Regions from separate parts of the Arthrobacter nitrophenolicus genome, predicted to be linked through region 2. Evidence: predicted binding sites of a transcription regulator. Region 2 holds the regulator's gene; each other region holds the start of a gene.

Region 1 (6,618 bases), 1.4 Mb from region 2:
AACCGCCGATGCCCGTGAACCTCGACGGCGAGATCGCGGCCGTCACGCCCGCCGACTTCACCATCCAGCGGAACGCCGTCCACGTGGTGGTGCCGCAGGCCAGCACCGGTGCCATGTTCGACGGACCGTCCGCCCTGCCGGAGCCCGCGGCCTGAAAAGCCTTAGGCCGCCTTCACCAGCGGGAGCTCGTCCCAGTGCGTGGTGTACCGGGGGGACTGCATGCCGCGCTTCATGGACCAGTCCACGCCGCCGTTGATGCCACCGTGGCCAAGCCCGATGGAGCCGCGCCCAAAGCGGCGGCTCACATCCTCCAGGAGCGGGCCGATGCCGCGCTCTTCATGCCGGTTCTCGAAGGGTTCCAGGGGAGACTGGTTGCCGGTGGGGCGCAGGTCGGTGAGCATGAGGCCGGCCTTGGCGTATTTGAGCCCGTTGCGGATGTGGGGCAGCAGGGCATGCGTGGCCTTGGTCAGCAGGAGCGGATCAGCCGTGGGCATGGGAAGGGACAGGCACACCGAAGGGTAGGCCTGCTCGTGCTGCCTGAACGGGGACGTGGCGGCGAACGCCGTCAGGACTTTGGCCTGCAGGCCGTGTTTTGCGAGCCTCGCGCTCGCCTGCTGGCCATAGATGCTGAGCACCTGGCGCATGCCGTCGACAGTGGTCACCGGCGTGGAGAAGGAGCGGGAGAAGATGAGCTGGTCCCGGCCCAGGCGTTCCTCCTCCATGGGTATGCAGGGAATGCCCCGCAGCTCCAGGACCGTGCGCATCACCACCACCGAGAACTTGTCGCGGATGACCACAGGATCGGCCCGGACCAGGTCCAGCACCGTGAAGATGCCGAGGGCATTCAGGCGCCTGGTCAGCCGGCCCGCAATGCCCCACACCTCGTCCACGGGAAGCCGTTCCAGCAGGGACTCCTTAACTGGTGCGGGTACGGCCTCCCAGTGGCACACCCCACCGAAGGAGGCGTTGTTCTTCGCCCACTTGTTGCACAGCTTGGCCAGCGTCTTGGTGGGCGCTATCCCCACGCAGACCGGGACGCCCACGTTCCGCCGGACCTCGGCCTTCATGGTCCGGCCGAGCGCCAGCAGCTCTTCGGGCCGGCCCTTCACGCCCAGGAAGGCCTCGTCGATGCTGTAGACCTCCAGCCACGCCGAATGCCTGCCGAGCAGCTCCATGACCCGGGCGCTGATATCGCCGTACAACTCGTAGTTGCTGGACCTGGCCACCAGGCCCCACTCCTTTGCCCGGGGCGCGAGTTTGAACCAGGGGTCCCCGGTCCGGATGCCCAGCGCCTTCGCCTCGGGGGAACGGGTCACCGCGCAGCCGTCATTGTTGGACAGGACGATCAGCGGCCGCCCCTCGAGCGACGGATCGAAGGCGCGCTCGGCCGAGGCGTAAAAGCAGTTCACATCCACGTGGGCGATCTGCGGCATCTGCCGCATCAGGACCGGCTTGGGCATGGCCCTCCTTCCGCGGTCTGCAGGTCACACATGGTGCAGGCACCTGGTGGCCACGCCCCACACCGTCAGCTCGGACAAGGCGGGGACCCGGATGTCAGGGTACTTCGGGTTCTCCGCCTGCAGCACTACCCCCGTGGGCGTGATGCGCAGCCGCTTGACCGTCAGTTCTCCATCCAGCACGGCGACCACCACCGAGCCGTCCTTGGGCTCAAGGGCCCGGTTCACGATCAGTTCGTCGCCGTCGCTGATGCCGGCGCCCTCCATCGAATCGCCGGTTACGCGCACCACGAATGTGCTGGTGATGTCCTTGATCAGGTGCGCGTTCAGGTCGATCCGGCCATCGAAGTAGTCCTGCGCCGGCGACGGGAAGCCGGCCGCAACCGCGACAGGGGAGATCAGGACCGACAGGTACGAGGCACCCGCATCTATCACGCGGGGACCAATAATAACGCCCACAACACACCCTTATTCGAAAATATGTTCGATTAGTTCAGTGTAGCGCTGCAGGCTGACAAGCGGACCTCCCGGCTGCGGGAATCATCCCCTTGGCCGCCGCCACGTAGACTTGTTGGATGCGGTTGGTGGCAAGCGATATTGACGGAACGATCCTCGGGCACGACGGAAAGATCAGCGACCGCACCGTCCGCGCCTTCCACGCCTGCCGGGACGCCGGCGTCGAACTCGTTTTCGTCACCGGCCGGCCGCCCCGCTGGCTGCATCCGCTCCAGGACCAGCTGGGCCATACCGGGACGGTCATCTGCTCCAACGGGGCTGTGGTCTGGGACCTCGAAGCGGATAAGCTGGTCTCCGCCCGCACGCTCGGCATCGCCGCGGTGCTGGAAATCCGCCGGATCATTAAGGACCTCCGCCCGGCTGCCCTGTTTGCCGCGGAAACGCTGACCGGGTTCCACCTTGAGCCCGGGTTCATCGAAAACGAGTCGAGCGAACTGCTGTCGCAGTTCACGCCGGCGCCGCTGCGGGAAACCCTGGTTGGCGGTGACAGCGTGGTGAAGTTCCTCGCCATTGTCCGGGACGGCACTCCGGACGACTTCCTCGCCGAGGTGCGTCCCGCCGTCGAACATCTCGCCGCCGCCACGCACTCCTCGCCGGGCGTGGCCATGCTGGAACTGTCCCTGCCGGGCGTGAACAAGGCCGTCACCCTTGCCGAATACGCTCGGGCGCTGGGCATTGACGCCTCCGACGTGGTGGCCTTCGGCGACATGCCCAACGACATCGAGATGCTCCGCTGGGCCGGGCACGGCTACGCCATGGCCAGCGGCCACCCGGAGGCCATCCGCGCGGCGGGCCAGCGTGCGCCGCACTTCGACGACGACGGCGTGGCCCAGGTCCTGGAGGCGCGCCTCGCTTCCCTGGGCGCCCCGCGTTCCTGATTTCCGCGGCCGCCGCCGTATTCACAGCTGGCGCTCACCTCGCGTTCACCTTTGCTCCGTAGCGTGAAGCCCGGAGAGCAGACTCCTCTCCGGCAGGCCGAAGGGGTAAGGATGGCACGGAATACCAAGCGCGATACCGCCGATGCACCACTGCGCAGGGCAACGCCTGCGCCGCACTGGAAGAAGCTGCGGCAGGGCGACCGCGTCCGGGTCCTGCTGACCCCCGGGTTCGAAGCCGGCGGCGTGGTGGACGCCGTCACGCCGGACAACACCGTGGTGTGGATCAATCTTGACGGCGGCCGCGGCCGGACGCTGCTGCACTGCGGCGACGGGGTCGAGATCCTGCCGTTCGAAGACTGACCCGGGGCGGCGCCAAGGGTCCGGCCAGCTCGGGTACGCTCGCACTGTGACCCTGCCGTTCTTCGCCAATCCGGATGCCGCCGGCAACCAGCTGCCCATCGCGATGGCCCACCGCGGCTTCTCCCTTGAGGGGCTGGAGAACTCGAAGGCCGCCTTCCGGGCCGCCGTGGACCTCGGCTACCGCTACCTGGAGACGGATGTCCACACCACGTCCGACGGCGTGCTGCTCCTTTTCCACGATGACACGCTGGAACGGGTGACGGACGGCAGGGGCAAGGTTTCGGAGCTGACGGCGGCGGAGGTTGCCCGGGTGAACATCGGCGGCCGTGAGCCCGTCCCGACCTTCGACGAACTGGTTCCGGAACTGCCCGGCATCCGGCTCAACCTGGACGTCAAGGACTGGAGCTCCGTCAACAGCACGGCGGCCGCCATTGAGCGCCACCGGGTGCATGACCGGGTGCTGGTCACCAGCTTCTCGGACCGGCGGCGGCGGGCGGTGCTGAAGCTGCTCAGCCGCCCGGTTGCGGCCTCGGCGGGGGTTACATCGATCGCTCTTTTCACGTGCCTGGGCCCGCTGCTGCCCGGACCTGCCTTCCGCTGGCTGATGCGCCGCGTCCTGTCCGGCGTCCACGCACTGCAGGTTCCGGCCCGCCGCGGTGGCATCGAAGTTGTCACCCCCGGGTTCGTCCGCCGGGCGCACGGCCTGGGCCTGGCGGTGCACGTCTGGACCATCAACGATCCCGCCGAGATGCGCCGCCTGCTGGACCTCGGCGTGGACGGCCTTATCACCGACCGAGGCGACCTGCTCAAGGAGATCCTCGTCGAAAGAGGCGGGTGGCCGCCCGGGCCGCCCGCCTGATCCGCTGTTTTACCTGGTGCTAGCCCCGGCCTGTGCTGGTGGACGGGTCCTGGTCGCCCTCCGTCGGGTCGGCGCGCAGCTCGTCCGGGTTGCTGTCCGGCAGCCCGCCCGCAACGCCGCCGGGGCCCCCGTTTCCTGCCGCAGCCGCCCCACCCGCGGCGGCGGCACTGCCTGTCAGCCCGTCGTCGCCCGTTCCACGGCCTGCTTCCGCCCTGTCATTGTTCGTTTCGTCAGTGTCCCCGCCAAAGGGGCTCTCGGAGACCGGCCCGGGAGCCGGCCCGGTCTTCAAGCCCGGCGCCTTCTCCTTCTCCGCCTCCATTGCATTGGACCCCTCGCTGATGGAGGAGTGGACCTCCACGTCGTCATTGGGGTCCGTGGGGTCGGGAACGTTCATCTTCTCCGTGGGCTTCGATGTACCCGCCAGGTCCTCCATGGCGTTCTCCGCTGCCTTGCCGATGCTGTCGCCGATTCCCATCTCTGTTCCTCCTGACATCGTGCGTGCGGGCGCCCCAGCGGCCGCCCGGCCCTACCCCTCCAGAATTATCAGCATGCTTACAATTAGTCCAGAGCTGGGGTGAAGAACCGCGGCCGGGAAGGAAGGACACGCACCATGAGCAGCTACCATCCGGAAGATGATCCCGCCAATCCTGACCAGCCGGGCAGGGGCCACACTGACGCCCAGGCAGCCCCGGGCAAGGATTCGGCAGGCTCGGCGAACCCGGACCCTGCCGAAGGCAACGTCACCGGCCTGGAACCGGGCGGGGGAGTGCCGCCGGGTGAGACGCCTCCGGCGGAGGACCAGATGAGTGGCGACCAGGGCCACGACGAATAGGGCGCGCACAGCACAATACGCGCACAACACAACAGTGGACCGGTGGCACGCATGGCGGGTTCTAGCGGTCGTTGCAACACCCAGAATTTTTGGGAGTTGCAACGACCGTGTCGTCTTTAAGGGAGAAGCCCGCTGGGCGGCGGAGATATTCGCAGGAGCAGAAGGATCAGTTCTTTGCGGCCCTCGATCGGGTTCAAAATGTCAGTGCCGCCGCGAGGGAACTCGGTTTCAATGTGATGACCTGTCACCAATGGATCCGCAAGGCTGGTTTGCCCCGGGGCAAAGTACGGAAGCAGTCGGTGCACCGGAAGTACACGGCTAGGCAGAAAGAGCAGTTCTTCGCCGTGTTCGACCGTCTTAAGAGCACCACGGAGGCTGCAAAGGAACTCGGGCTGAATCCCAATACGTGCGCCGCGTGGGTGCGGAAAGCCGGGCTGAAGGGTCAGGGAAAGCCGGGGACAGGTCCACACCCTGGAAGGGACGAGTTCTCCCGGCTGCGCAACGCCGGCGTGAGCCGACGGAAAGCTGCCGCGGCAGTTGGTATTCATTTACGGACCGCTGAGGAGTGGGACCAGGGAATCCGGAAGTCCGGCGGACGACGCATTTATCCGGATGGCCGGGTGGTCGACTACAAACGTGGTGTGATCACTATGACCTCTGCCGCCGGCACAACAGAAACGGTCCAGGTCCCGGTGGCCGCGCTGGAGAAACCTATCCACCCGCGGTACCTCAACGTCAAGGAACGGGAACTTATCCGGGACCTGCAGGCCGCCGGATCCTCGGTGCGGGCGATCGCCCACGCCCTCGGCAGATCGCCCTCAACAGTCAGCCGCGAGTTGGCCCGAAACACCGATCCGCGGATGGGCTACCTTCCCCACGGTGCACATCGGAAGGCAACTGCCCGGCGGGCCCGGCCCAAGACAGCCAAACTCGCGGGCGAGTCGGACCTGCGTAAGTACGTGAAGGACAAGCTGCTCCTACGCTGGTCTCCGGAACAGATCAGCCACACGCTGGTCGAAGAGTTCCCCGACAACCCGGAGATGCGCGTGAGCCCAGAGACGATTTACCAGGCCCTCTACCTCCAAGCCAGAGGCGGACTTAAACGTGAGGTGCAAGCAGCTCTGCGGACCGGCCGGACCCGGCGAAAACCCCATGCCACCGCTGATCAGCGCACTCCCAGGTTCACCGACCCCATGATCATGATTTCCGAACGTCCGCCCGAGATCGAGGACCGCGCCATACCGGGGCATTGGGAGGGGGACCTCATCACTGGCGCCCACAACCAGTCCGCGATCGCGACCCTGGTCGAGCGCACCACCCGTTACCTAATGCTCGTCCACCTGCCAAAGGACCACTCTGCCTCAACCGTCCGTGACGGCCTCATCAAAACCATGGCCACCCTTCCGGCGCACCTTCGGGGATCCCTGACCTGGGACCAGGGATCGGAAATGGCTGCCCACAAATCCTTCACTCTCGCCACCGACATGCAGGTCTACTTCTGCGACCCCGCAAGCCCGTGGCAACGCGGCTCGAACGAGAACACCAACGGCCTGCTGCGCCAGTACTTCCCCAAAGGCACCGATCTGTCTGTCTTCGGACCCGAGGACCTCGAACACGTCGCCCAGGAACTCAACGGCCGCCCACGCAAAACGCTCGGCTGGAAAACTCCAGCCGAGCGTTTACGTGATTTACTACTAACCACCTAACCAGCAGGTG
Region 2 (6,618 bases):
TCTGGAACTGCCGAAACTTCAAAGGAGACCATGACCAGCCAGCCCAACACCGGATCCGAACCAGCCGCCCAGGACATGAGCCCTGCGGAAATCCAGGCTGTGATCGACCGGATTCTCTCCAAGGACGTACCGGCCAGGAATCTCAGCACGCCCCGCGGAGAAGAACGCGGCAACGGCAAGCCCGTGCTCGGCACGGCCCAGGCTATCTCCCGCCTTGACGAAGAGCACACCACGTACGACGGCGACCAGCAGGACCTCGAGGAACGCCGCGCCCTGCGGCGCACCGCGGGCCTTTCCACCGAACTGGAAGACGTCACCGAGGTCGAGTACCGCCAGCTGCGCCTGGAGCGCGTGGTCCTGGCCGGGCTGTGGTCCGAGGGAACCCTTGCCGACGCCGAAAACTCGCTCCGCGAGCTCGCGGCACTTGCCGAAACCGCCGGATCAGAGGTGCTCGACGGTCTGGTGCAGCGCCGGGACAAGCCGGACCCCGGCACCTTCCTGGGCTCCGGAAAGGCCCAGGAACTCAAGGACATCGTGATGTCCACCGGCGCGGATACCGTGATTGTCGACGCCGAACTTGCCCCGTCCCAGCGGCGCGGGCTTGAAGACATCGTCAAGGTCAAGGTCATCGACCGCACTGCCCTGATCCTGGACATCTTCGCCCAGCACGCCAAGAGCCGGGAAGGCAAGGCGCAGGTTGAGCTCGCGCAGCTCGAATACCTTCTTCCCCGCCTCCGCGGCTGGGGCGAGTCGATGTCCCGCCAGGCCGGTGGCCAGGTGGGCGGCGCGGCCGCCGGCATGGGCTCCCGCGGACCCGGTGAGACGAAGATCGAACTGGACCGCCGGCGCATCCGTACCCGCATGGCCAAGCTGCGGCGCGAAATCGCCGCGATGAAGCCGGCCCGCGAAACCAAGCGCGCCAACCGCCGTCGTAATGCCGTTCCCTCCGTGGCTATCGCCGGGTACACCAACGCCGGGAAGTCCTCCCTGCTGAACCGCCTGACGGATGCGGGCGTGCTGGTCGAAAACGCCCTGTTCGCCACGCTGGATCCCACGGTGCGCAAGGCCGAAACGGCGGACGGGCTGGGGTACACCCTGGCCGATACGGTCGGTTTTGTCCGGTCCCTGCCCACCCAGCTGGTGGAGGCCTTCCGCTCCACGCTGGAGGAAGTGGCTGATGCCGACCTGATCCTGCACGTGGTGGACGCCTCGCACCCGGATCCCGAAGGCCAGATCGCTGCCGTCCGCAAGGTCTTCAGCGAGGTGGACGCGCGCAAGATCCCGGAGATCATCGTGCTGAACAAGGCCGATGCCGCGGACCCCTTCGTGGTGGAACGGCTCAAGCAGCGCGAGCCGCGGCACGTGGTGGTCTCGGCGCGTACCGGTCAGGGGATTGCAGAGCTGCTCAGGGTGATCAGCGAATCCATTCCGCGGCCCAGCGTCAAGATGGAACTGCTTATCCCGTACAACCGCGGCGACCTGATCAGCAAGCTGCACGACTCCGACGCCGAAATCATCAGCCTTGACCACGTCGAGGCAGGGACCCGGGCCGTCGTGATGGTGCGGGAAGGCCTCGCGGCCGAACTGGAACCCTTCGCCGCGAATGACTGACCTCGTGGCCGGCGAAGCCACGGACGCGGCCGGCGGGCAGTTCGTCATCGAGCTGCTCGACCGGGCCGTCGCCGCGATGGGCGGGCAGAGCCGCACCGGGCAGCACGAAATGGCCAGGCAGGTGGCGCGCGCCATCGAAACGGGCAACCACCTGCTGGTCCAGGCCGGAACCGGAACCGGCAAGTCCCTCGCCTACCTGGTGCCGCTGATCGCCCACGCCCTCGAAAGCAACAAGCCTGCCCTGGTTTCCACCGCCACGCTGGCGCTGCAGACGCAGATCGTGGGCAGGGACCTGCCCCGCCTCCTCAAGGCCATCACTCCTGCCCTGGACCGGCCGGTGAAGGTGGCGCTGGTCAAGGGCCGTTCCAACTACGTCTGCCGGCACAAGCTCGAAGGCGGATTCCCGTCTGAGGAGCCCGCCGAGGGGCAGCTGTTTTCGCTGGGGGAGGACACCAGCGTTCCCCACTTCGCCGCCACGGTCGGCGGGCCATCGTCGCAGCTTGGCAAGGAGGTGGTGCGGCTGCGTGAGTGGGCAGAGAAGACCGCCACCGGCGACCGCGACGAACTCCTTCCCGGTGTGACCGACCGCGCCTGGCGGCAGGTCTCGGTGACCTCGATGGAATGCCTGGGTTCACAGAAGTGCCCCATGGCCACCGAATGCTTCAGTGAGCTGGCACGCCAGGACGCGGCGGAGGCCGACGTCGTGGTCACCAACCATGCCATGCTGGCCGTCAGCGCCTTCGAAGGGCTGGCCGTCCTGCCCGAGTATGACGTTGTGGTGGTGGACGAGGCCCACGAGCTGCAGGACCGGGTTACGGGAGCCGTCACCGGCCAGCTCTCCGTGGCCATGGTACATGCCGCTGCCTCCAGCGCGCGCAAGCACACGGCCATCACCGTGGACGCCCTCAACGCCGCCGCCGCCAACCTCGAACTGGCCTTGGCGGGCGCGCCGAACGGGTTGCTGCCCAACGGCCTGAACGACGAACAGCTGGACTGCATCGACCAGTTGCGTGAGGCGTGCCGCGCGGCGCTGTCCGATTCCAAGGGCGACAGCAACACAACGCCCGACGGCGGGAGGCAGCTTGCGCGGTCCCGCCTGATGCTGATCCTGGAATTGTGCGAACGGCTGATCGCGGCCCGGGACAATCGGGAGGTGGTGTGGTTTTCCCGCGCCAGCTCCTTCGATCCCGGCCAGGGGTACTCGCAGCCTGACGAGTCCGCGCCCGTACTGGTCAACATTGCGCCGCTGTCCGTGGCAGGCCGGCTGCGGGAGGGCCTCTTTGCCGATCACACCGTGATCCTGACATCCGCCACCCTGGCCATCGGATCGGCCTTCGAGCCCGCCGCAGGCGGCCTTGGGCTGGTAGGTGAGGGCGCCCCCTCCTGGACCGGCGTGGACGTGGGCTCGCCCTTCGACTACCCGAAGCAGGGCATCCTGTACGTTGCCGGCCACCTGCCCAAGCCGGGCCGGGGCGCATCGCCCGAGTCGCTGGCCGAGCTGGAGGCGCTCATCCGGGCATCCGGCGGCGGGGCGCTCTGCCTGTTCTCCTCGCGGCGTGCCGCCGAGGAAGCGGCTGAGGCGCTGCGTCCCAAGCTCGGCGTGACAGTCCTTTGCCAGGGCGATTCCACCATGACGGCCCTGGTCAAGCAGTTTGCCGACGAACCGGACACCTGCCTGTTCGGCACCATGTCCCTGTGGCAGGGAGTAGACGTCCCGGGCGGATCGTGCCGGCTGGTGGTCATCGACCGCATCCCGTTCCCGCGGCCTGATGATCCCCTGATGACGGCGCGGTCCCGGGCGGTGGCGCAGGCAGGCGGCAACGGGTTCATGTCGGTGTCCGCCACCCATGCCGCCATCCGGTTGGCCCAGGGGGCAGGCCGGCTGATCCGGTCCACCGGCGACAGGGGAGTGGTGGCCGTGCTGGATTCGCGCCTGGCAACCGAACGCTACGCCGGGTTCCTGCGGGCGGCACTGCCCCCGTTCTGGGCCACGACGGACCGGAAGACAGCGATATCAGCCCTTGAACGACTGGCCTCGGAGGCCCACTGAAAGACGGCACCCTCCCGTGACCCGGGAAGGTGCCGTCTTTTTCGAACCCTGGAGTTGTTGGTTCCGCTCTCCCTAGAGGGAGCGCAGGACCGAGACCACTTTGCCCATGATGGTGGCATGGTCGCCCAGAATCGGTTCGTACTGGGTGTTCTGCGGGAGCAGCCAGGTGTGGCCGTCACGCTGGCGGAACGTCTTCACCGTGGCCTCGTCGTCCAGGAGGGCTGCGACAATATCGCCATTGGCGGCATCCGCCTGGCGCCGCACCACCACCCAGTCACCGTCGCAGATGGCGGCGTCCACCATGGAATCGCCCGCCACCCGCAGCATGAACAGCTCACCCTGTCCCACCAGTTGGCGGGGGAGCGGCATGACATCCTCCACCAGCTGGTCGGCCAGGATGGGCCCGCCGGCGGCAATCCGGCCCACCAGGGGAACCATGGCGGTGTCCACGGCGGTGGGAAGCTCCGTCACTCTGGCACCCGCGTCCGGGGGCAGTGAAGCCGAAGGACCGGCAGCCTTTGCCGGTCCGCCATCAAGCGTGAGGGGCGTGAGCACCTCCATGGCCCGGGGCCGCTTCGGATCCCGGCGGAGATAGCCCAGCTTCTCCAGCTGGGAGAGCTGGTGGGTGACGCTGGACAGGCTGGCCAGGCCCACGGTGTCGCCAATTTCGCGCATCGAGGGCGGGTAGCCGTTCTCGTTGACCGAGCGCTGGATGGTTTCCAGGATTTTCTTCTGCCGCGGCGTGAGCCCCTTTGCGGCCCTTTTCGGCTGCGAGGCTGCCCTGCCCCCGGTGGCTGCTGCTGCCATATTCGCCAATGCCTTTCGGTTGCCACCGGGCTTTCCAACGCTCCGGACTGGGTGACTTGCCCTTTTGTCAGACCCTGCTGATCAACTTCAAGGGTGGTTGTTTCCTGTTTCAAAGCTAGGCCAGCCACATGGCTTTTTCAAACATTTGTTCTAGCGAGTCTCGACATTATTCGTTAATAGGTGCTAAAACTGGAGAGGCAAAGTTCGAATATGTGTTCTAGTCAAGTTGCCAGTGTTCGAAAGCCGTTCGAATGCGGAAGCCGGAATGTCAGTGGTGCCGGGCAGGCTGTACCCGCATGGCAACGCAGTACAGGCAGTACAGGCAGTACCGGCACCACGGCACAGGCACTACAGGCAACACAGCACAGGCAGCACAGGCAGTACAGGCAACACAGCACGGTTGTTCCCAGGCAGCACAGTATGGTCCAGGAGGGCTCAGACATGTCAGCTATATCCGCTTCGCAGGCCAACGCTCCGCGGGTCCCTGCCCGGCAGGCTTTGCAGCACGCCCGGCCTGGAACCCCGGACGGCCCGGCGCCCCTGCCTCCCCTTCGGCTGACCCGGCGGGGAAAGATCGTCCTGATCGGTATCCCGCTCGTGCTGCTGGCGGCCCTGCTGCTGTCCCTGGCAGGGTTCTTCAACTCGCCGGCCAAGGCCTCCGATACTGCTGAAGACCTCACGGTGACCCCCACGGTGACCGTGACAGTCCAGTCCGGACAGTCGTTGTGGTCCATCGCCGGAACTGTCGCCCCTGGCCGTGACGCCCGCGATGTGGTTGCTGACATCGTCCAGCTGAACAACCTCCCAGCAGGGGCGGTCCTGCCCGGCCAGCAGTTGTACGTCCCCACCAGCTGAGGCAGCGGCCGCGCCAGTGTGCGCCCAGGCGTGGGTTGCCGCTGGCCGCACGCCCAGCGCGAACACGGGCTGTCACATTTTCCGGTCGCCGGGACGGCCACTAAACTGTTCAGGTGAATGACCAGCTAGAACGTCTGAACCGGCTTCCCCTCCGCAGCAACCTTCGCGGGCTGACCCCCTACGGGGCGCCCCAGCTGGATGTTCCCATCCTCTTGAACGTGAACGAAAACTCGCACGGCGTTCCGGCCGACGTGAGGACCGCCATCACCGAAGCCGTGGCAGAGGCCGCCACCAGCCTCAACCGCTATCCGGACCGGGAGTTCACCGACCTCCGCCGGGCGTTGGCGGAGTACCTGGGCCACGGACTGGACGAGTCCAACCTGTGGGCCGCCAACGGCTCCAATGAAGTGCTTCAGCAGATCCTCCAGGCGTTCGGTGGTCCCGGCCGTACAGCCCTTGGCTTCCCGCCCACGTATTCCATGTATCCGCTGCTGGCCAGCGGAACGGACACCGAATACATCAAGGGTGAACGCGCCGCTGATTATGGACTCAGCGCCGAATCCGCGGCCCGCCAGGTGAAGGAACTCCGGCCCAACATCGTCTTCCTCTGCTCACCCAACAACCCCACCGGCACCGGCTTGGGTCTGGATGTCGTGGAGGCCGTTTACGAGGCCGGAGCAGAAAGCCAGACCATCGTCATTGTTGACGAGGCCTACCACGAGTTCGCGCACGACGGCACCCCCAGCGCACTGACCCTCCTGCCCGGGCGGGAGCGGCTCATCGTTTCCCGCACCATGAGCAAGGCCTTTGCCCTCGCGGGGGCACGGCTTGGCTACATGGCGGCTGCCCCCGAAGTCACGGACGCCCTGCGCCTGGTCCGCCTGCCCTACCACCTGTCCGCCGTCACGCAGGCAACAGCCCTGGCGGCCCTGCAGCACCGCGAAGCCCTGATGGCCGACGTCGAGGACATCAAAAAGCAGCGCGACCGCATTGTCACCGAACTGACGCGGATGGGCCTCAAGCCCGCAGCCTCGGACTCCAACTTCGTCTTCTTCGGCGGCCTGGAGAACCCCCGCGAGGTCTGGAAGGAACTGCTGGATGCCGGCGTGCTGATCCGCGACGTCGGAATCCCCGGCCATCTCCGCGTCACGGCAGGAACTGAGACCGAAACCACAGCATTCCTCACCGCCCTGGAAAGCATCCTTGCCAGCCAGGCCGCGCTTCCCGCCTAGACTTGAAGTACCGGCGCTGGACGCCGTGCCACACTCCTTCTCCCGCAAAAAGGACACCTGACC
Region 3 (6,618 bases), 1.7 Mb from region 2:
CCCGCCGACTCTCCTCGCTGACGAGTGCGGCGGCGCTGCCACGGTTGATCCGGTCCCGGGACTGGTGATCCGGCCCGGGGCTTCGCGGAGCGGCGCTGCTGCACGTAGTTGGGTTGAGTCTATGGCCAGCACCGCCCCGGCGGGAGTAGGCAGGCTTGCCTTGTACGGGAACAGTTACATTAGGCGCTTCGATGTGTGGGCCGATGCCCCGTCACAGGACCGCTGTAGTCGAGGGCTATGCGTCTGGCTGCTTCCTGGAGCTGCGGCACAACCGCCCTTTCCACGTCCTCGGCCGATGCCCGGTGCGTTTGCAGGGACACGTTCGCGGCGGCAACGATGTCGTTTCCCCGCCGGACAGGTACCGCGACACCGCGCAGGCCTTCCTCCAGCTCCTCCGACACCATGGACCAGCCCCGGTCCCGCGCCGCATCCACCTCAGCGCGAAGCTGCTCGATGCTGCTGACTGAGCGCTGCGTGTAACGGTGCAGCTGGACCGTCTCCAGGTACTGCTGCAGTTCCGGTTCCGGCAACCCGCCAAGAAGCACCCTGCCCATGGACGTCGCCCAGGCCGGAAACCTGGTGCCGACCGTGATGGAGACGGACAGCAGCCGGGGGGACGGGACGCACACCACGTAAACGACGTCGGCGCCGTCCAGGACGCACAGGGCAGTGGTTTCGTTGAGCCTGGCCGCCAGGTCCTTGAGGTGCGGCTCGGCAACGCCGGGCAGTGTCAGGCCCGCCAGGAAGGACCTGCCGATGTCCAGGGACCGGGCCGTCAGTTCAAATGCAGGGCCATCGGCACGAAGGTAGCCAAGGTCCGCCAGTGTCATCAGGAACCGCCGGGCGGAGGCCCGGGTCATGTCCGTCAATGTGGCGACCTGCGAAACCGTCAGGCGTTGATGCTCCGGCGTGAAGGCCAGCAGCACATCGAAGGCTTTCTCAACCGACTTAACAAAGTAGGCGGCCTGCTCCTCCATGGACTGCTTTGCTCCTCTTCGAACGCTTGGCCGCCCCGTGCGGCGCACCGGGTTTCAGGTCCGCTTCGATCATATAGGTGTCCGCCGGGAAGGCCTCGAGCCGCCCCCTTCAGGCTCCGGACCGCACCCGGACCAGCGATTCCCCGAGCAGTTCGCGTGCCTGTTCGTCCATCCCGAGGAGGGGGACCATCGCCACCGCCTGCCCATACAGGTGGTCCCAGCCATCGATGCACCGCGCACCAAGCCGGCGGGCCCGTGCGATGGTGGCGGTGACATGGCCGGCATACACGAAGTCGTAAACCACGGCGTCAGGGGCAAGCGGGCCATCGCCCCACACCGGCCCGTCCGAAACGCTCTTTCCGAGTGGGGTGGCGTTAACCAGCAGGGAGGCTTCGGAAGCCAGTCCCCGGGCCTCATCCCAGTCCACGGAACGCGCTGCCATGCCCAGCTCTTTGGCCAGGCCCAGGAGTTTCTCCATGGCCCGAGGGTCCCTGTCGCTGATGGTTACCGTGCCGGCTTTGCCTTTCAGCGCGATCAGGACTGCCCTGGCCGCCCCACCTGCGCCCATCAGGAGAACGTTTCGCTGGAATTCTCCCCCGAGTAACGAACGGGCCGCCATGATGTCGGTGTTGTGTCCGAAGAGCGTGGACCCGCTGCGGAGCAGCAGGTTGCAGGCGCCGCCCAGCAGGACCTCCTCTGTGGCATTGTCGGCAGCGTCCGCCGCCCAGTGTTTGTGCGGCATTGTCACGTTGGCCGCAATGATGCCGGGTTCCAGCAGCCGGTCCCGGACGGACACCAGGTCCCCGTCCGGCGGCACATCCCACGCCTCGTATGTCCAGCCGGTACCAAGCCGGCCCAGGACGGGATTCCACAACCCGGGCGACATCGCCTGTGATGCTGCGGATCCGATCAGGACCAATCGGGAGGGGTGTGCGGTGTTCTGCATTGTGCTGCCTTTCGTGACCAGGCGGGGGGCTGCATCGAGGGGGATCACTTCTGCCGTTGTGGTCCACCTCACCACCTAGTATGCTCATATAAAACGCATTACGCACAGTTGTTCGCTATGCGTACACATCCTGTAAAAGACCCACCGCCTTCAGCGTGGAAGGATCACCCAAATGACCAACATCGCAGCAGGGCCCGAGGCCCAGACACCTGCCCAGGCAGAACGGCAGCTCAAGCGTGCCAGGAAGGCGGCCCTGGCAGCGTTCCTGGGCGGCGCACTGGAGTACTACGACTTCTTCATCTACGCCACGGCGGCGTCCCTGGTCTTCTCCAAGATCTTCTTCCCCGCCGGAGACCCCACGGTGGCACTCATCGCCTCGTTTGCCACCTTCGGTGTGGCCTACGTGGCACGCCCCTTCGGCGCCGTCTTCTTCGGGCACCTGGGTGACAGGATCGGCCGGAAGAACACCCTGGTGCTGACCCTGGTGCTGATGGGCGCAGCGACCTTCCTCATCGGCGTCCTGCCCGACTTCAACACCGCCGGATACTGGGCTCCCGCCCTGCTGGTTGCCCTGCGGCTGATGCAGGGACTTTCCGCCGGCGCGGAGACAGCCGGCGCATCCGCCCTCTCCACGGAGGAAGCCCCTACCGGCCGCCGCGGCTTCTTCGCAAGCTTTGCCATGAGCGGCATCTCGGCCGGCATCGTGCTGGCCTCCCTCGCCTTCCTTCCCGTGGCCGCCATGAGCGAAACCGACCGGCTGGCATGGGGCTGGCGCATCCCGTTCTGGCTCTCCGTCGTCGTGCTCATCGTGGCGTACCTGGTGCGGCGCTCCCTGGACGAGCCGGAAGTCTTCGAGGAAAAGCATGACCACGGCGAACTGGTGAAACTTCCGTTCGCGAAGATGTTCAAGACCCACCCCGCGCAGTTCTTCCAGGTTGCCCTGATGTCCTTCGAGACCGTGACGAACACCTTCATGCAGTCCTTCGGCCTCGCCTATGCCGTCACCGTCGGCGTCCCGGCCTCCACCATGCTCTGGGTCAGCATCCTCGGCAACGTCCTGGCCATTGGCACCCAGCCGCTCATGGCCCACCTCTCGGACCGCTTTGGACGCCGCCCGGTGTTCATCACCGGCGTCCTGGGCTCCGGCATCATGATCTTCGTCTACTTCTCGGTGATCTCCACCGGGAACATCCCGATGATCTTCCTGACCAGCACGCTGATCACCGCCGGCACGTACGCCATGTCCAACGCCATCTACCCCGCCTGGTTCTCCGAACTCTTCAACGTCAAGGTCCGCTACTCCGGAATGGCGATCGGCCTCCAGATCGGCATCCTGTGTGCCGGTTTCACCCCGCTGCTGGGCACGGCCCTGGTGGGGGCGGACAAGGCCAACTGGGGACCGGCAGCGTGGATCGTCGCAGCGTCGTCAATCCTTGCAGTGGTCGGTGCCCTGTGGGCCCGGGAAACCAGCAAGACGCCACTGCGCGAGCTGGGCAACCCGGTCAGGTAGCGGCTGGCCACCCCAGCGATGACGAAAGAAGGGCGACGGCGGGAACTCCCGCCGTCGCCCTTCTTTTGATTTCAACACCCGCCGCAAGCGCGCTAGGAAAAAGCACTAGCTCCGGGCGCTGAGGTCAGCCGAGATGAGCTTTGCCGTGGCCACGATCTCGTGCGCCACGGATGCGAGGTAGGCGTCCCGGTCGGGCTTGGCGTCCACCGACTGGGCCTGCAGGGACACGTTCACCGCCGCAACCACCTTGGGCCCGTCATATACGGGGGCGGCCACCGACATCAGGCCCAGCTCCAGCTCCTGGTCCAGCACGCACCAGCCCTGGGCCCTGACTGTTTCCAGCACGGCCAGCAGCTCCGGAACGGTTCCCAGGGCGCGCGGGGTAAGGGGCTTGATGTCGGCTGCGGCCAGGTACGCCTTCAGGTCAGCGGGCGGCAGGTGCGCCAAAAGAACCCGGCCCATGGACGTGGCATACGCCGGGAAGCGTGTCCCCACCGTGATGCCGATGGTCATGATCCGGCGTGTGGTCACCCGGGCGATGTAGGCAATGTCGGTGCCGTCCAGGACCGCAGCGGAGGTGGACTCCCCCAGTTTCAGGGACAGCTCCTCCAGGTGCGGCTGTGCGAGCTGGGGCAGCGACAGGCCCGAAAGGTACGCATAGCCCAGCTGCAGGACCTTGGCCGTGAGGGCGAACGTCTTCCCGTCGGTCCGCACGTAACCAAGCTCCACCAGGGTGTGCAGGAACCGGCGCGCCGTGGCCCGGGTCAGGTCGGTCCGGGCTGCCACCTCGGTGAGGGTCATCAGCGGGTGGTCTGTGTCGAAGGCACGGATGACGGCCAGCCCGCGGGCCAGCGACTGGACGTACTGGTCGCCGGCCTGCGGGGCGGCCGGGGTGCCGCCGTCGGCTGCTGTTGTGGTCATGGTTCCCAATCCTATGGCGGCGGAAGAGCCAGGTTCCTCCGCGGGTTCAGCCGCCGGCGACGGCGGGTGCGGCCTTGAGCGGGACGGGGACGAGTTCCTGGAGTTCTTCGAGGGTGCAGCCGAAGGTTTCGCGGACGGTGACGCCGCCGGGTCCGGTGAGGAAGACTGCCTTGTCGGTGTAGACGCGGGTGACGCAGCCGACGCCGGTGAGCGGGTAGGTGCACGATTCCACGAGCTTGGAGGCGCCCTCGCGGGTCAGCAGGGTCATCATGACGAACACGTCCTTGGCGCCGGTGGCGAGGTCCATGGCACCGCCGACGGCGGGGATCGCCCCGGGTGCGCCGGTGTGCCAGTTGGCGAGGTCGCCGGTGACGGAGACCTGGAAGGCGCCCAGGACGCAGATGTCCAGGTGCCCGCCGCGCATCATCGCGAACGAGTCGGCGTGGTGGAAGTAGGAGGCGCCCGGGAGTTCGGTGACGGGGATCTTGCCGGCGTTGATCAGGTCATCGTCGATCTCGTCCCCCGTGGCTTCGGGGCCCATGCCCAGCATCCCGTTTTCCGTGTGGAGCGTGATGTTCTGTTCCTCGGTGAGGTAGTTGGAGACCAGGGTGGGCTGGCCGATTCCGAGGTTCACGAAGGACCCCGGGGCGATGTCGCGGGCCACCAGGCGGGCGAGGTCGTCGCGGCTGAGGGCTGTTTCGGAGGTCTTGATGCTGGTTTCGGTGAGGCTCATCTCAGGCCGCTTTCGGGTTCGGGCCTGCAGCGGTGCCGCTGCCGGCCACTTTGACGATGCTGTTGACGTAAATGCCCGGGGTCACGATGTTCTCCGGATCCAGGCTGCCGGTGGGCACGATCCCGGAGACCTGCACGATGGTGTGCTTGGCCGCGGCCGCCATGATGGGGCCGAAGTTCCGGGCCGTCTTGCGGTAGACCAGGTTGCCCTTGCCGTCCGCCTGCAGAGCTTTGATCAGGGCGACGTCTGCGTGGATGGGCGTTTCGAACACGTGGCCGAGGCCGTCGATGATCCGGGTTTCCTTGCCCTCGGCGAGCATGGTGCCGTACCCGGTGGGGGTGAAGAACCCGCCGATCCCTGCCCCGGCGGCACGGATCCGCTCGGCCAGGTTGCCCTGCGGCACCAGTTCCAGTTCGATCTGCCCGGCCTTGTACTTGGCGTCGAAGTGCCACGAATCGGACTGCCGCGGGAAGGAGCAGATCATCTTCCGCACCCGGCCTTCCTTGATCAGCAGCGCCAGGCCCTGGTCGCCCTGGCCGGCATTGTTGTTCACCACGGTCAGGTCCGTGGCGCCGCACTCGAGCAGCGCGTCGATCAGTTCGAACGGCTGTCCGGCGTTGCCGAACCCGCCGATCATTACCGTGGACCCGTCCTTGATTCCGGCCACGGCCTCGCCAACAGTGTCAATGAATTGCAGCATCGCTCTTTAGCCCTTCACTCCGGCAGTTACGTTTTCGAGGACGACGGCCAGGCCCTGGCCGACGCCGATGCAGATCGCGGCAACGCCCCAGCGTTCACCCGAGGCCTGCAGGGACCGGGCGAGGGTGCCCAGGATCCGGGTGCCGGAGGCACCCAGCGGATGGCCCATGGCGATCGCGCCGCCGTGCCGGTTCACGACCGAGTGGTCGATGCCCCAGGCGTTGACGCACGCCAGGGACTGGGCGGCGAACGCTTCGTTAAGCTCGACGGCGCCCACCTGGTCCCAGCTGATTCCCGCCTTCGCCAATGCCTTGTTCGCCGCCTCCACCGGGGCGTAGCCAAAGTACTGCGGGTCATTCGCGTGCGCGCCGCGGCCCGCGATCCGGGCCAGCGGGTCCAGGCCCAGCAGCCCGGCGGCAGTCTCGCTGCCCACCCAGGCCGCGGAAGCGCCGTCGGACAGCGGCGACGCATTCCCGGCGGTGACCGTGCCGTCCTCGGCCCGGAACACCGTCTTCAGGCCGGCGAGCTTCTCCGCGGAGGACCCGGGGCGGATGCCCTCGTCCCGGACCAGGTCGGTGCCGGGCACGGGGGCCACCAGATTGTCGTAGAAGCCCTCGTCCCAGGCGGCGGCGGAAAGGTTGTGGGAGTTCGCCGCGAACTCGTCCTGCGCTTCACGAGTCACCCCGTACTTCTCGCGGAGCCGCTCGGTGGCCTCGCCCAGGGAGATGGTCCATTCCTTCGGCATCGCCTTGTTCACCAGGCGCCAGCCCAAAGTGGTGGAGGCCAGGGTCATGTCACCGGCCGGGTAGGGCTTCTCCGTCTTGGGCAGCAC

The links. Region 2 encodes LexA, which represses DNA repair genes until DNA is damaged. Its sites were predicted from a motif close to TCGAACANNTGTTCGA; they were not measured.
Region 1: ACJJV6_RS08910 (LexA family transcriptional regulator) is a predicted target of LexA. The motif match lies at 1,930-1,945, and genes of this name have one in related genera.
Region 3: ACJJV6_RS07445 (shikimate dehydrogenase) is a predicted target of LexA. The motif match lies at 2,024-2,039, and genes of this name have one in related genera.

Annotation. Positions count from the first base shown of each region.
Region 1 is NZ_CP174504.1:1,908,033-1,914,650, forward strand. Features, by position in the region: gene ACJJV6_RS08900 (lipid kinase) at 1-155, shown strand, start outside; gene ACJJV6_RS08905 (Y-family DNA polymerase) at 162-1,460, opposite strand; gene ACJJV6_RS08910 (LexA family transcriptional regulator) at 1,485-1,916, opposite strand; gene ACJJV6_RS08915 (HAD family hydrolase) at 2,033-2,851, shown strand; gene ACJJV6_RS08920 (hypothetical protein) at 2,963-3,211, shown strand; gene ACJJV6_RS08925 (glycerophosphodiester phosphodiesterase) at 3,258-4,070, shown strand; gene ACJJV6_RS08930 (hypothetical protein) at 4,090-4,545, opposite strand; gene ACJJV6_RS08935 (DUF6480 family protein) at 4,681-4,902, shown strand; gene ACJJV6_RS08940 (IS30 family transposase) at 5,553-6,608, shown strand.
Region 2 is NZ_CP174504.1:3,316,546-3,323,163, forward strand. Features, by position in the region: gene hflX (GTPase HflX) at 31-1,611, shown strand; gene ACJJV6_RS15345 (ATP-dependent DNA helicase) at 1,604-3,661, shown strand; gene lexA (transcriptional repressor LexA) at 3,734-4,468, opposite strand; gene ACJJV6_RS15355 (LysM peptidoglycan-binding domain-containing protein) at 4,910-5,323, shown strand; gene ACJJV6_RS15360 (histidinol-phosphate transaminase) at 5,437-6,555, shown strand.
Region 3 is NZ_CP174504.1:1,582,670-1,589,287, forward strand. Features, by position in the region: gene ACJJV6_RS07435 (Re/Si-specific NAD(P)(+) transhydrogenase subunit alpha) at 1-1, opposite strand, end outside; gene ACJJV6_RS07440 (IclR family transcriptional regulator C-terminal domain-containing protein) at 180-977, opposite strand; gene ACJJV6_RS07445 (shikimate dehydrogenase) at 1,087-1,923, opposite strand; gene ACJJV6_RS07450 (MFS transporter) at 2,096-3,433, shown strand; gene ACJJV6_RS07455 (IclR family transcriptional regulator C-terminal domain-containing protein) at 3,539-4,354, opposite strand; gene ACJJV6_RS07460 (3-oxoacid CoA-transferase subunit B) at 4,401-5,087, opposite strand; gene ACJJV6_RS07465 (3-oxoacid CoA-transferase subunit A) at 5,089-5,787, opposite strand; gene ACJJV6_RS07470 (thiolase family protein) at 5,794-6,618, opposite strand, start outside.